Regions from separate parts of the Vallitalea guaymasensis genome, predicted to be linked through region 3. Evidence: predicted binding sites of a transcription regulator. Region 3 holds the regulator's gene; each other region holds the start of a gene.
The links. The regulator Rex, encoded in region 3, represses fermentation and respiration genes when NADH is low (regulators of the CRP and FNR family bind a similar motif). The targets are predictions, from matches to a motif close to ATTGTTAANTANTTAACAAT.
Positions count from the first base shown of each region.

Region 1: a site for Rex is predicted at 1,774-1,793, ahead of HYG85_RS17875 (PIG-L deacetylase family protein). Genes of this name have one in related genera too.
Region 2: a site for Rex is predicted at 1,597-1,616, ahead of serC (3-phosphoserine/phosphohydroxythreonine transaminase). Genes of this name have one in related genera too.
Region 4: a site for Rex is predicted at 1,739-1,758, ahead of HYG85_RS03660 (DUF5692 family protein). Genes of this name have one in related genera too.

Region 1 covers NZ_CP058561.1:4,164,329-4,167,551, forward strand. Annotated here, with positions in the region: gene HYG85_RS17870 (MFS transporter) at 451-1,743, opposite strand; gene HYG85_RS17875 (PIG-L deacetylase family protein) at 1,937-2,692, shown strand; gene HYG85_RS17880 (AAA family ATPase) at 2,832-3,223, shown strand, end outside.
Region 2 covers NZ_CP058561.1:4,541,151-4,544,373, forward strand. Annotated here, with positions in the region: gene ilvB (biosynthetic-type acetolactate synthase large subunit) at 1-754, shown strand, start outside; gene HYG85_RS19445 (GNAT family N-acetyltransferase) at 779-1,327, shown strand; gene serC (3-phosphoserine/phosphohydroxythreonine transaminase) at 1,769-2,851, shown strand; gene HYG85_RS19455 (phosphoglycerate dehydrogenase) at 2,894-3,223, shown strand, end outside.
Region 3 covers NZ_CP058561.1:85,235-88,457, reverse strand. Annotated here, with positions in the region: gene HYG85_RS00430 (ABC-F family ATP-binding cassette domain-containing protein) at 1-95, opposite strand, end outside; gene HYG85_RS00425 (helix-turn-helix domain-containing protein) at 320-715, shown strand; gene HYG85_RS00420 (redox-sensing transcriptional repressor Rex) at 1,156-1,788, shown strand; gene HYG85_RS00415 (coiled-coil domain-containing protein) at 1,988-2,602, shown strand; gene acpS (holo-ACP synthase) at 2,599-2,964, shown strand; gene HYG85_RS00405 (NAD(P)H-hydrate dehydratase) at 2,987-3,223, shown strand, end outside.
Region 4 covers NZ_CP058561.1:817,856-821,078, reverse strand. Annotated here, with positions in the region: gene HYG85_RS03670 (metallophosphoesterase) at 1-290, shown strand, start outside; gene HYG85_RS03665 (FMN-binding protein) at 498-1,652, shown strand; gene HYG85_RS03660 (DUF5692 family protein) at 1,866-2,849, shown strand.

The sequences.
Region 1 (3,223 bases), 1.5 Mb from region 3:
TTATTTTTTTAAATACCTTCTCCTTAAAGAAGACAGCGATCGGTAGCTGTCTTCTTTTTACTATCTATCTTTATCAACATACTAAATATTATTTCAATCCATATTAAACTAATTATCTAATTAATCCATAAAATTAATGATATAAATAATGACATAAATAATGATATAAATAACGATACATACAACGATATAAATAACGATATAAATAACGATACATATAACGATATAAATAACGAGTGTAGGTAGTATAGGGGAATATGTAGCAGTGAGCCATGGACGGCGAACTCAGCCCTTAATCTGACAGCCCTACTGGACTGTCAGAAATAATAATGGACTCGATGTCCATTATTATTTATTGGAAACATGGACGTTTAACGGGCTGACGAAATATTCCCCTATACTACCTACACGACCGTTAGGCACTCTATCACTTCATTAACTTAATAATATTTATAATTTCTTCTGTTCTTTTCTATATAAAACCCCAATAAAAAACGCTATAACCAAAGATATAAACGGAATTACCGACATCAAAAATCTAAACGCACCTGCTGGATTAGGACCTGGATTATCCCCATTAACATATCCATACAACACTCCAATCAATGCAAAAGCCACACTTTGAAAAACTCCACTGATTCTAATAATAAACCCATAAACACTAAGATAGATAGCCTCTCTCCTTGAACCTGTTTTTTCAGCATCCTTATCAATAATCTCACTAGTAATTACCTCACCACTAATTAAAACACTGCAATAGCCTATGCCCAACAGCATTCCCGAAATAATCCCTGTAGTAAAATTATACGAAAAACCTAAAGGAATGACTGTTATCCCGATAACCGCTACACCTATCAACCATGTCTTGGAAGCACCTACTTTTTTAACAAGCTTAGTCCATATAAGCACAGCTGGAATAGCTACAACGAATATAGAAGCCATCATCAGAGAGGTCTTATCAGAATCTAATCCTAGAGAATACTTAGCATAAAACGGTAAAGCCGCTATAAGCAGACCAAAAACAAATTGTATGAAAGTATAAGCAATAGAATAGATCCAGAATAATTTATTGCTAAGAGTTTCTTTGAATGCCTTGACAAAAGGTATTTTCGGAGTATCAATCAGAGACTTATCCTCATGACTCCCAAGTATAGAGTACAACAATATCACAGTACCAATAATGCCATATACAACAGCCATCATAGTAAACCCAAGATTTTTATATAATATTGGAGTTACAGCCATACCAATGATTGTACCAATGATTCCAAAGATCTGTTTCAATCCGCTGGCTTTTGCTCTTAATGAGTTTTTTCTGAATAATTCAGGGAAAAGCGCACCATAATTTCCCCATAAAATAGTTGCAAAAGTTTCATACAGAAAAATAATTATAGTAAAATACCAAAAAAGTCTATTTCCCTCCATAAAACTTGAAGGTGTAGAGAAAACCAAGATAAAAAATATTATGTAGAAAGGTAATGCTCCAATGAGCCAGGGTTTTCTTCTGCCCCATTTGGTACGAGTATTATCTGATAAATAACCAAATAAAATATTATCTACTGCATCCCACACTGAAAATATACCTCGTCCAATTGCTGCAAGACCCACTGCCAAGTTAAGGGTATCCACATAATAGTACATGAGAAATACAGTGAAAGCCTGACTAGGTATTTGCAAACCGAGCATACCTAATGAATACCTTAATGTTGATACTTTTCTTTTGTTGTCCTGTGATTCATTCAAATTAAAATCATCTCCTTTAATAAGTAATTGATTGTGAATATTATAACTAAATGCTTTACAGACTCAATTATACATCAATAAATATAACAATATCAATGATATAATTAAAACGCATAAACTTTCTGTTGATTCATTTTTTTGAGTATGATAAGATAATATTTAGGTGGTTTTATAGTTAAAGGAGGAGTTATATTTGGTAGCGAGTACAATATTTAAGATACCTAGCATAGAAGATGCTGGTAGAATTTTGTTTGTACAGCCTCATCCAGATGATAATGATATTGGTGCAGGGGGTACTATTGCAAAATTATCTAATAATGGTTGTGAAATATATTATTTAACTGTAACAAATGGAAGTATGGGAACAGTAGACCCATTGATGAAAAGGGATAAATTGGCTTATATAAGAAAAGAAGAACAAGAAAAGGCAGCAGATATTCTAGGGGTAAAACAAGTGATTTCTCTAGGTATTGATGAATTGACTAATATCTCAGTTACAGATATGGCAGGTAAAATAGTTAGTGTCATAAGAGAAATCAAACCAGAGATTGTTATAACAGTTGATCCATGGTTGATGTATGAAGGTCATCCAGATCATATAAAAGTAGGAAAAGCAACAGTTGAAGCCTGTTTATTTGCATTATTCCCTCATTATCCAAGTAATGAGGAAGGTATTACTTATGAGAGTTACAGTGTACAAGGTATAGGTTTTTACCATACCACATATCCTAATACCATTATAGATATTGGTGGATATTTTGAAACAAAAATCAAAAGTATAGCTACTCACATAAGCCAGTTCAATAAAGATGATCTGCAGATGATGAAAGATTATCTTAAGTTGAAAAGTAAACAAATCGGTGAATCCAATGGTTATAAGTTAGCTGAGGGGTTCAAGATCTTTACTCCGAAACATATGCATTGTTTTGTAGATGCAGTCAAGATATGATTGAAATTCAATATTAGTTCAAATACATAGCATAGTAATTATAATTTATCGTTTATATACTATGCTATCATTCTAACAAGATTTAATTATATATCAGTTTGTAAACACCACTACTTTACGAGATATGAGGGAGGTTCTTATGGAAAAATCAAGACAGGTATTACAAGATATAGTCAGAAATATAGAAAAAGTCATTGTGGGAAAAAACGAAGTTATTAAATTGATGGTAATTTCATTAGCATGTGATTCTCATGTATTGATAGAAGATGTTCCAGGAGTAGGAAAAACTACATTGGTATCAGCATTAGCTAAATCCATCAATGGTTCTTTCAATAGAATTCAATTTACTCCTGATGTTATGCCTTCAGATATAACAGGTTTTTCTATGTACAATCAAAAGAGTAATGAATTTGAATTCCATAAAGGCGTTGTCATGGGAAATATCCTTTTGGCGGATGAAATCAATAGAACACCACCGAAAACTCAATCAAGTCTATTGGAAGCTATGGAAGAAAAACAGGTAACTGTTGA
Region 2 (3,223 bases), 1.2 Mb from region 3:
TGCAGAGGTTAATAAGAATATATTGACTTATCATTCTGTGATAGGCGACATCAAAAAAGTACTACAACAGTTGAATGATAGGTTAGAGGAACAAAATCATACAGAGTGGTTAAGCGAAATAAAATACTTAAAAGAAAAATATCCTCTAAAATATCCTACAGATTGCGTTAGTGCTCAATACGCTATTGAAAAATTAGATGAGATTACAGAAGGTGAAGCCATAATTACTACTGAAGTAGGTCAACATCAAATGTGGGCTGGACAGTATTACAAATTCAAAGAGCCTAGAAAATTCTTGACATCAGGTGGTCTTGGAACTATGGGTTATGGATTTGGGGCATGTCTTGGTGCTAAGGTAGGTAATCCAGATAAAATAGTTGTCAATATAGCTGGTGATGGAAGTTTTAGAATGAACTTTAATGAATTATTAACAGCTGTAAGACATAACATCAAGATCATAGTACTAGTTATTAATAATGGAGTTCTAGGTATGGTTAGACAATGGCAAACGCTATTCTATGACGAAAGATATTCCTTCACAACTCTTAATCAAGATCTTGACTATGTAAAATTAGCTGAGTCAATGGGAGCTGTCGGTTTTAATATAACTAGTAAAGACCAAGTGGAAGATGTTTTCAAAAAAGCTATCGAAGAAACTAAGCCAGTAATCATAAATTGTGTTATTGACAAAGATGATAAAGTATTCCCAATGGTAGCTCCAGGAAAACCAATTGAAGATGTAATTGTTGAATAATAATTCAAATAGGGAGCATTTTTTATGAAAGTATATGATGAGAATATTTTAAAAGATGGTCAAAAACTTGTTATACGTAATGCACAAGAAAATGACGGACAAGGTTTAATTGATTTATTACAGACAGTTGATAGTGAAACAAGATTCTTGGCACGTGAGCCTGGTGAATTTAATTTTACATTAGAACAAGAAAGAGAATTTATTAAAAGTACTATGAATGCTGATAATAACCAATTGTTAGTTGGTGAAATAGACGATATAATCGTAGCCAATTGCTCAGTTGGAATAGTTTCAAATAATAAAAGATATCTTCATAGAGCAGCTATGGGTATATCTGTTAGAAAGAAATATTGGAACAAGGGTATTGGGAAAATACTAATGAATGAATGTATTAAGTGGTGTAAAGAAAAAGGTGTTGAACAATTGGAACTAGAAGTTGTTACACAAAATACCAGAGCTATTTCAATGTACGAAAATCTAGGTTTTGAGAAATACGGAACTAAGAAAAATGCATTGAAATATAATGATGGAACTTATGCCGATGAATACTATATGATTTTATTTATAGAATAGTATTTTGAAGGACAAAAATGATTAAACTTTTCTAATATGGACAGTATGTTGCTGTTTGGCTTAGAAAAGTTTTTCGTTTTTGTTATAAGCTGATAAATATTTAACAAATAGAGAAAAATGTGGTATATTTATAAGGTGTAAAAAGTAAATATACATTTTTGTATCACATAAGGAACTAACTTTTGTTCTTGACTAGTTAGGGTTTTTATAATATATTATATTTAGTGCATTAACATATTAAACTATATAAGATGTTAGGCTCAAGCAAGTTTATCATTTTTTTAACAAACAATAATATAATTATTAATCATAATTACTTAATTATACATTAAATAGTTTGAATATTTTGTTTGAAGACAGACAATGGTGTTTGTCTTGCAAAGACAAAGTGTAAATAGTTAAATATGTTACATATAAAATTTCGATTTGGAGTGATAAAGAATGAACAGAGTTTATAATTTTTCAGCAGGACCATCTATGTTACCTATAGAAGTACTAGAAAAAGCTTCTAAAGAAATGACTAACTACAATAATACTGGTATGTCTGTTATGGAGATGAGCCATAGATCAGCAGCTTACCAAGATATTATTGATACAGCAGAAAAGACACTTAGAGAAATAATGAATATTCCTGATAATTATAAGGTATTATTCTTACAAGGTGGAGCTTCCACTCAATTTGCTATGATTCCTCTTAACTTATTAACTGGTTCCAAAAAAGCAGATTATGTTAATACAGGAGCATGGTCAAAAAAAGCTATAGCAGAAGCTAAGAAATATGGTGAAGTTAACGTAGTTGCTTCATCAGAAGACAAAACTTTTACATATATCCCAGAATTAGATAAAGAAACTTTTACAAAAGATGCAGATTATTTCCACATAACATCAAATAATACTATCTACGGAACTAAGTTCAATGAATTACCAGATGTAGGGGACGTGCCTATCGTAGCTGATATGTCATCCAATATATTATCTGAAGAAGTGGATGTTAACAAATATGGCGTAATCTATGCTGGTGCACAAAAAAACATGGGACCAGCTGGTGTAACAGTTGTTATCATTAGAGAAGATTTAATAGGTGACCCTCAGGATATAACACCTACAATGCTTAAGTATAAAACACATTCTGATAAGGGTTCAATGTTCAATACACCTCCTACTTATAGTATTTATGTAGCTGGTATGGTTTTTGAATGGATAAAAGAATTAGGTGGAATTGGTGCTATTCAAAAAAGAAACGAAGAAAAAGCAAAATTGATCTATGATTATCTTGATTCTAGCAAATTGTTCAAAGGAACAGTAGCCCAAAAAGACCGTTCGTTAATGAATATTCCTTTTGTATTGCCTACTGATGAACTTAATGCTGAATTTATCAAAGAAGCTGCAGACAGAGGTATGGTTAACCTTAAGGGACATAGAACTGTTGGTGGTATGAGAGCTAGTATCTACAATGCAATGCCTTTAGAAGGTGTTAAGAAATTAGTTGATTTCATGAAAGAGTTTGAAGAAAACAATAAGTAGACATGTTTTTATAGAAATAATACATAGGAAGGACGGATAATAATGTATAAGATTAAGACACTTAATAATATTGCTGAGGAAGGTCTTAACTTATTTAATGATAAGTTTAAAATAGTTGATGATGCTGACGCAAATGGTATATTACTAAGAAGTTATAAGATGCATGATATGGAATTGCCTAATAGTCTAGAAGCTATAGGTCGTGCAGGTGCAGGGGTTAACAATATTCCTATTGATAGATGTTCAGAAAAAGGGATTGTGGTCTTTAACACACCTGGTGCCAATGCCAATGCAGTTAAAGAATTAGTTATGGCTGGTCTTTTATTAGCTTCAAGAGATATTGTAGGAGCAATAGACTGGGCTAAGACTCTA
Region 3 (3,223 bases):
GCTGCTTTATCTCCTTTTTCCAGCCAGAAGTTTACATTGTCCAGTACTGTATGTGTTACAAATGCTTTGCATATATTTTTACATGATAAAATCATAGTTGCCTCCTATAAATATTAAAATTACCATACTATGATACCATTAATCACTGGTTTTGAAAAGTTTAAGGGTTTAAAATTAGAGGTTTTTGGTAAATATATAAATATCTATTGTGATAGTTCTTTGCCTAACGAGAAGTAACATATTTTGTTCATACATAAGAATAAATTTCTTTGGGACAACATATATATGATAAAAGAACTTTTCTAAAGGGGATGATGACTTGAGTCGTAATGCAGGTTATATGAAAAAATTGAGAAAAGCTCGTGTGGAGAGAAAACAATGTATAAGGTGTGGTAAACCTCTATCACAAGAATCACTTATTAGAGGTGTCAAGCAATGTGAAAAATGCCTTGATTATCAACGTAAAAGAAAATTGGGACAAATAAGTTCTAAGGTCAATACTACTTATTTTTACAATAGACAATACAAAAAAGATGAGATAAAGAGAAAAGAACTAGGAAATTATATGGTTGAGAATAAAATAACTATCAAGGATCTGGCGAAAGAATCCAACTTATCTCAAAGAACCATACAAAGAATATTATACACTGATGCAAACTATACAAAAAAAACTAAAGATGCTATTAATAAATATTTGGGAAAAGAACTTTTATAGGTAATAATATTAAGTTGATAATAATATTGAGTTAAGTAAATTAAAGAATATATAATTGAACTTAACAATTAAAAAGGGTATAGAATTAATTTTTTATATCCATTTTATATGTTAGAAGTAAACATACAGGGTTTATGAAACCTAAATATGTATAAAATTTAGGATATTAAAATTTTTTATAAGTATAATTTTCTAGAAAAAGCTGTAAAATATCAGGGTTTTATGGTATAATTTATAAAATATAGATTGTATACAATAAACAATTGATTGTTTTTAACTATATTTACTAAATATAGGATTTGTGTTAATGATTTATACTGTGATAATACATAAACGATAAGGGTTTATCAGCATTTGATTATTTGACATAGATTTAACAACCATATATAATTATTTGTATAAAAGTTCCAAAATAGTATCAAGGATTGGGGATTGATTATATGATACAAAAGAAAATATCAACAGCGGTAATTAAAAGATTACCAAAATACTACAGATACTTAGGAGACTTATTGGAAAACGATGTTGTAAGGATTTCCTCTAAAGAATTGAGTAACAGAATGGGTGTAACAGCTTCTCAAATAAGACAAGATTTAAATAATTTTGGCGGTTTTGGTCAACAAGGTTACGGCTATAATGTTGAATATTTATATAACGCTATAGGCAAGATACTTGGTCTTGAAAATAAATATAATACAATTATTGTTGGAGCAGGAAACTTGGGTCAAGCACTTGCTAATTATACTAATTTTGATAAAAGAGGTTTTGAAGTTAAAGGATTATTTGATGTTAACCCGAGACTTATAGGTATAACTGTAAGAGGTATTGAGATTAAGGATTTAGATGAAATGGGAAGTTTCATAAAAGAAAATAGTATTGACTTGGCAATTCTAACATTACCTAAGCAAAAAGCACCAAAAGTTGCTAATGACTTAGTTAGTTATGGTATAAAAGGAATATGGAATTTTGCCCCTATAGACCTGAAATTATCCAATAAAAATGTTATAGTCGAAAATGTACATTTGTTGGATAGTCTAATGACTCTATCATATAATATCAAAGAGAGAATATAAATAAGCGTCTGTAATTTATGTTTTTAAGAATGAATAACTATTCTTAGAAGTATTAGGTACTCATATATATGGGTACCTTTTAATTATATTGTGCTATAGAATATAATAATTTGTTACGATATAATTAATATAGAAAATTTTTATTATATTACTAAGTAGGTATAAATTAAGTATATATAAATAATGAGGACGTGAAAGCATGTTTTTTTCAAAACAAAAGATAGAGAAACCAATTAATATAGAAAAAAAGGTACATATATTGACATTGGATAATAGATGGCATGAACTATTCAAAAATAATAAAAAACCAAAAAAAATAGTGGAACTTGAAAAAAGACTTAATAAGCTTCTTGGTGAACAAGGACAACTTACTAATGATTTGAAAGAATATACTTTGCTTAAAAAGAAAATGATGGTTGATATAATGGATAACATGAAAGAAGCCATTGAAGATGAAGATGATGAAGCCATTGGAGAAATGGAAAAAAGCAAGAAATATATCAATGACATAAAGGTCAAGATAGATAAGATGGAATCAAGAATGGAAAATATGCCAAAAGAAATTCAAACGACCAACAAAGAATTATTAGAATATACAATGCAAGATTGTTATATGAGAATGTTTGATACCAAGAATGAATTAGATGAATTAAATGAATGGATTGAAAAAGTTAGGGCAGAATTAAAAGAAAAAGCTGTGAGACAGACGGAAGCGAAAGAAGAATATGATAAGATGTATTCTTATATGCATGATCTGGTAGGATATGAAGTCATTGAATTATATGATAAAAAATATCTGGGAGGAAGTAAATGATAAAAGGAATAGGTAATGATATCATTGAAATCAGTAGAATAGAAAAGGTTATTCTAAATAAAAGATTCCTAGAAAAATATTTTACACCCAACGAAAATAAATTATTTGAAACTAAAAATTATAGAGGTGAAACAATAGCTGGTAATTTTGCTGTCAAAGAAGCAGTCTCCAAGGTTCTTGGAACAGGGTTTGTAAATTTTACTCCTATTGATGTTGAGGTTTTACGTGATGATAAAGGCAAGCCCTATGTAGTTTTATATAATGGTGCTAAGGATTTGGCGAGACAACTTGATATTTCTACGATACATGTATCAATATCACATTCCAGGGATAATGTGACAGCTATTGCAGTAGGGGAGTAATTAGTTAAAAGGAGAGATTCAGTTGAAGGTTGTCAAAAGTTATGAAATGAAGGAAATTGATAGGTATACTATTGAAGAGATAGGTATACCAGGTATTGTTTTGATGGAGAATGCAGCCATGTCTGTAGTGAGTGAAACTATACAGTTGCTGAAAGAGAGCAATAAAGTTGTTATTTGCTGCGGTACAGGTAATAATGGTGGGGACGGATTTGCAATAGGTAGAATACTTAGCTGTAATAACATAAAGGTCTCTATAATC
Region 4 (3,223 bases), 730 kb from region 3:
TTGGTATATCAAAGAATAACTATGGTTTTTTTGAAAAAGTAGTAGAGAACGGTGTAATCAAAGGGATTTTCTGTGGACATGACCATCTTAACACACTTTCACTAACTTATCAGGATGTTATGATGACATATGGGATGTCAATTGACTTTTTGGCTTATAAAAATATTAAAAAGAGATATACACAGAGAGGTGGAACTCTAATTACAATAGATAAAGACGGTTTGTTTAAGGTGAAACCAGTACCTCTTACAACTGTTGTATCTGACTTTGTTAGAGGACAAAGCGAGTAACATTAGTATCATGGCTAATTAATGAGAATTTTTATTAAGGCACCTAAATATTTGGGTGCCTTTTAGTATAAATAAATTTTATTTATGATTGGAAAAGTAAATTTACATAATATTAACATAATTTTGTGGTAGATTAAAATGGTTATTAAGCATATAATTACATTAAAGAAATTTTGTGAACTATAATTGCAAAGAAGGAAGATTATTATGAAGAAAAAAATTCAGAAATATCGCTTAAGTATTCAAATTCTATGTTTGGTTTTGTCAATTACTTCATTCTTAATTAACTCAGAAGTGGCTACCTTAGTATTTTTAGGTTTAACTATTTTTTCAGGAGTATTCTACTGTGGTTGGATTTGTCCTTTTGGATTTATACAGGAGATATTCGGTAGGATAGGGAGTTTATTAGGTATTAAAAAAAGAAAAATGCCCATGCTCATACATAAGATTTTGGTATCTATTAGATACATAATTCTTGGACTTGTATTAATAATTGCATGGGATTCAATATTTAATATACTGGCATTTGACCCTAGGGCTAACTTTTTAAGGTTGTTATCACTTAATATGATTACTATTGGTGCAATTGCAGTTATAAGCTTCTTTTTAATAGTAAGTTTATTCTATGAAAGACCATTTTGTAATTACTTTTGTTATCAAGGTGCCAGGTATGGTTTGTTTAGTATCCTTAGACCATTAACAATCAAGAGGAATGAATCTATATGTGTAAACTGTAAGAAATGTGATAATATATGTCCTATGAATATAGAGGTATCAAAATGTGGGAACTTGAGGTCGCCTCAGTGTATCAACTGTTTCAAGTGCATAACAGATTGTTCAGTAGAAGGTGCTCTAAGTTATGGAAAAATGGTTATGACCAAAAATGAGAAGAAAAAATATATTGGTACTCTTACTGCAACAGTCTCAATATTGATTTTAGCTTTTATTGTGCATAGTGTTTTCATTGAACCTAAATCTCAAGAGACTGAAGCAAATAAACAGATAGAAACTCAAACAGTACCTTCTAATTCAGATGAGTCAAAAGTTATTACTGAAGAAGATACTAAAAACTTAGGAGATGCTGCAGGTATAGCAGATGGTGTCTATACAGGTAAAGGTGAGGGCTATAAAGGTACAATAGTAGTTCAAATAACAGTAAAGAGTGAACAGATTATAGTAGTGGAAGTTTTAGAACAGAAGGATGATAAAAAGTGGTTTAATAGAGCATATAGCGTCATACCAGATAAAATTATTGAAAGCCAAAGTACTGAAGTTGATGCTGTAAGTGGAGCATCCTTCTCATCAAAGGGAATTATAGAGGGAGTTAAAGATGCTTTAAATAATGCACATAAAAATAATTAAATAATAACCAAAAAATAATATCAAAATATGTAACTTATGGAGAAAATATCTTGCAAAAACCATAATTATTGACGACAAAATATATCAATGTTATAATTTTAACAAAGGCCATACGTTCTATAATGGTATAACCAAGAGACGCATGACATTTTATAGCCTGCGTTTACTAAATAATAATTAAACGTAGAGATTGATATAAGGAGAAGCGTTAAAATGTTTACATTTAATTTTGAAGGCGGTGCGTCCGTAATTTCTGTTTGGCTTGTCTGGATACTAGTATTTGCTGTATTATTTGCTTTGAACGAGGTAACAAGGAGGTCTAAAGTAGCTGGGTTTACAGCCTTTGTCATTTTGCCTATTGTACTTTCTGCTCTTTGGTTTACGGTATTAAGAGATACTACATATACAGACTGGTTTCATCTTGTTAAGGTATATTCTTCTACTGCAGGTTGTATTGGTTTTTGGTGTATCAGGCATCTACATGGAAAGAGTAAGAAGACTGGTAGACAATGGCATCTGTACAATAATCGGATAGCTCTTTGCTTTCCACCACTTATACTTGCAATCAATATTTGTGAAGCAGTAGCACGAGACATTGAAATTGGTGCCAATTACGTTAATGGGGGTTTTCTTGCTGATGAAGCAATGTATGTAGTTGGGGGAGCATGGAATTATATGAATGGAGCAGCTGGTATTATTAATATAATTACCATAACTGGCTGGTTCGGAATATGTATCCGTAAAATAACCAAGAAAGATAAAAGTCAAGATATGTTATGGCCGGATATGATGTGGTTCTGGATTGTAGCTTATGATATCTGGAATTTCGCTTATACATACAACTGTTTGCCAGGTCATGCTTGGTATTGTGGATTTGCTTTACTATTAGCTCCTACTGTATGTGCTTTTACCATTGGAAAAGGTGCGTGGTTACAGCATCGTGCTCAAACACTAGCATTATGGTGTATGTTTGCACAGACTTTCCCTGCATTTATTGATAAAGGTAGATTTGCGGTTTCATCAACATATAATACTACAGCTTTAACCATATGGAGTTTTGCTGCATTGGTAGCCAATGTTTCTGTACTTGTGTTCATGATTTATAAGATTGTGAAAACAAAGAGAAATCCATATGCTGGAGAACTATATGTGGATATGAAAGGGTACAAAGTAGTAAAAGCTCTTGCTAAAAATTAATACCAATAATAAAGCACTTTCTAATATTTGAATATTTTAAAGTGCTTTTATAATATGGATATGGTTATTTAATGAACTAAATTAGTGAACAAATAAATGATATGAAATATGATGAAATTTTTACTTGCAAATTAGAAAAAAAACACGTATAATGAAGCCAAAATAGCAATAGATATTAATAGTAGAGTATTTGTAAAAAGGAGTTGGTCTTATCGGAAAAATAGTAAAATATAATAACGATGAAGGAAAGCATGACCATTATTAAGCTAATATTTTAGCACTTGAATATATTTGACAGTATGAACTTAAGAACTAGATATTGTTGATGTTTGAGTTCACCATATAGAGGTGATGCTTTTTTTGTCTACAAAAAT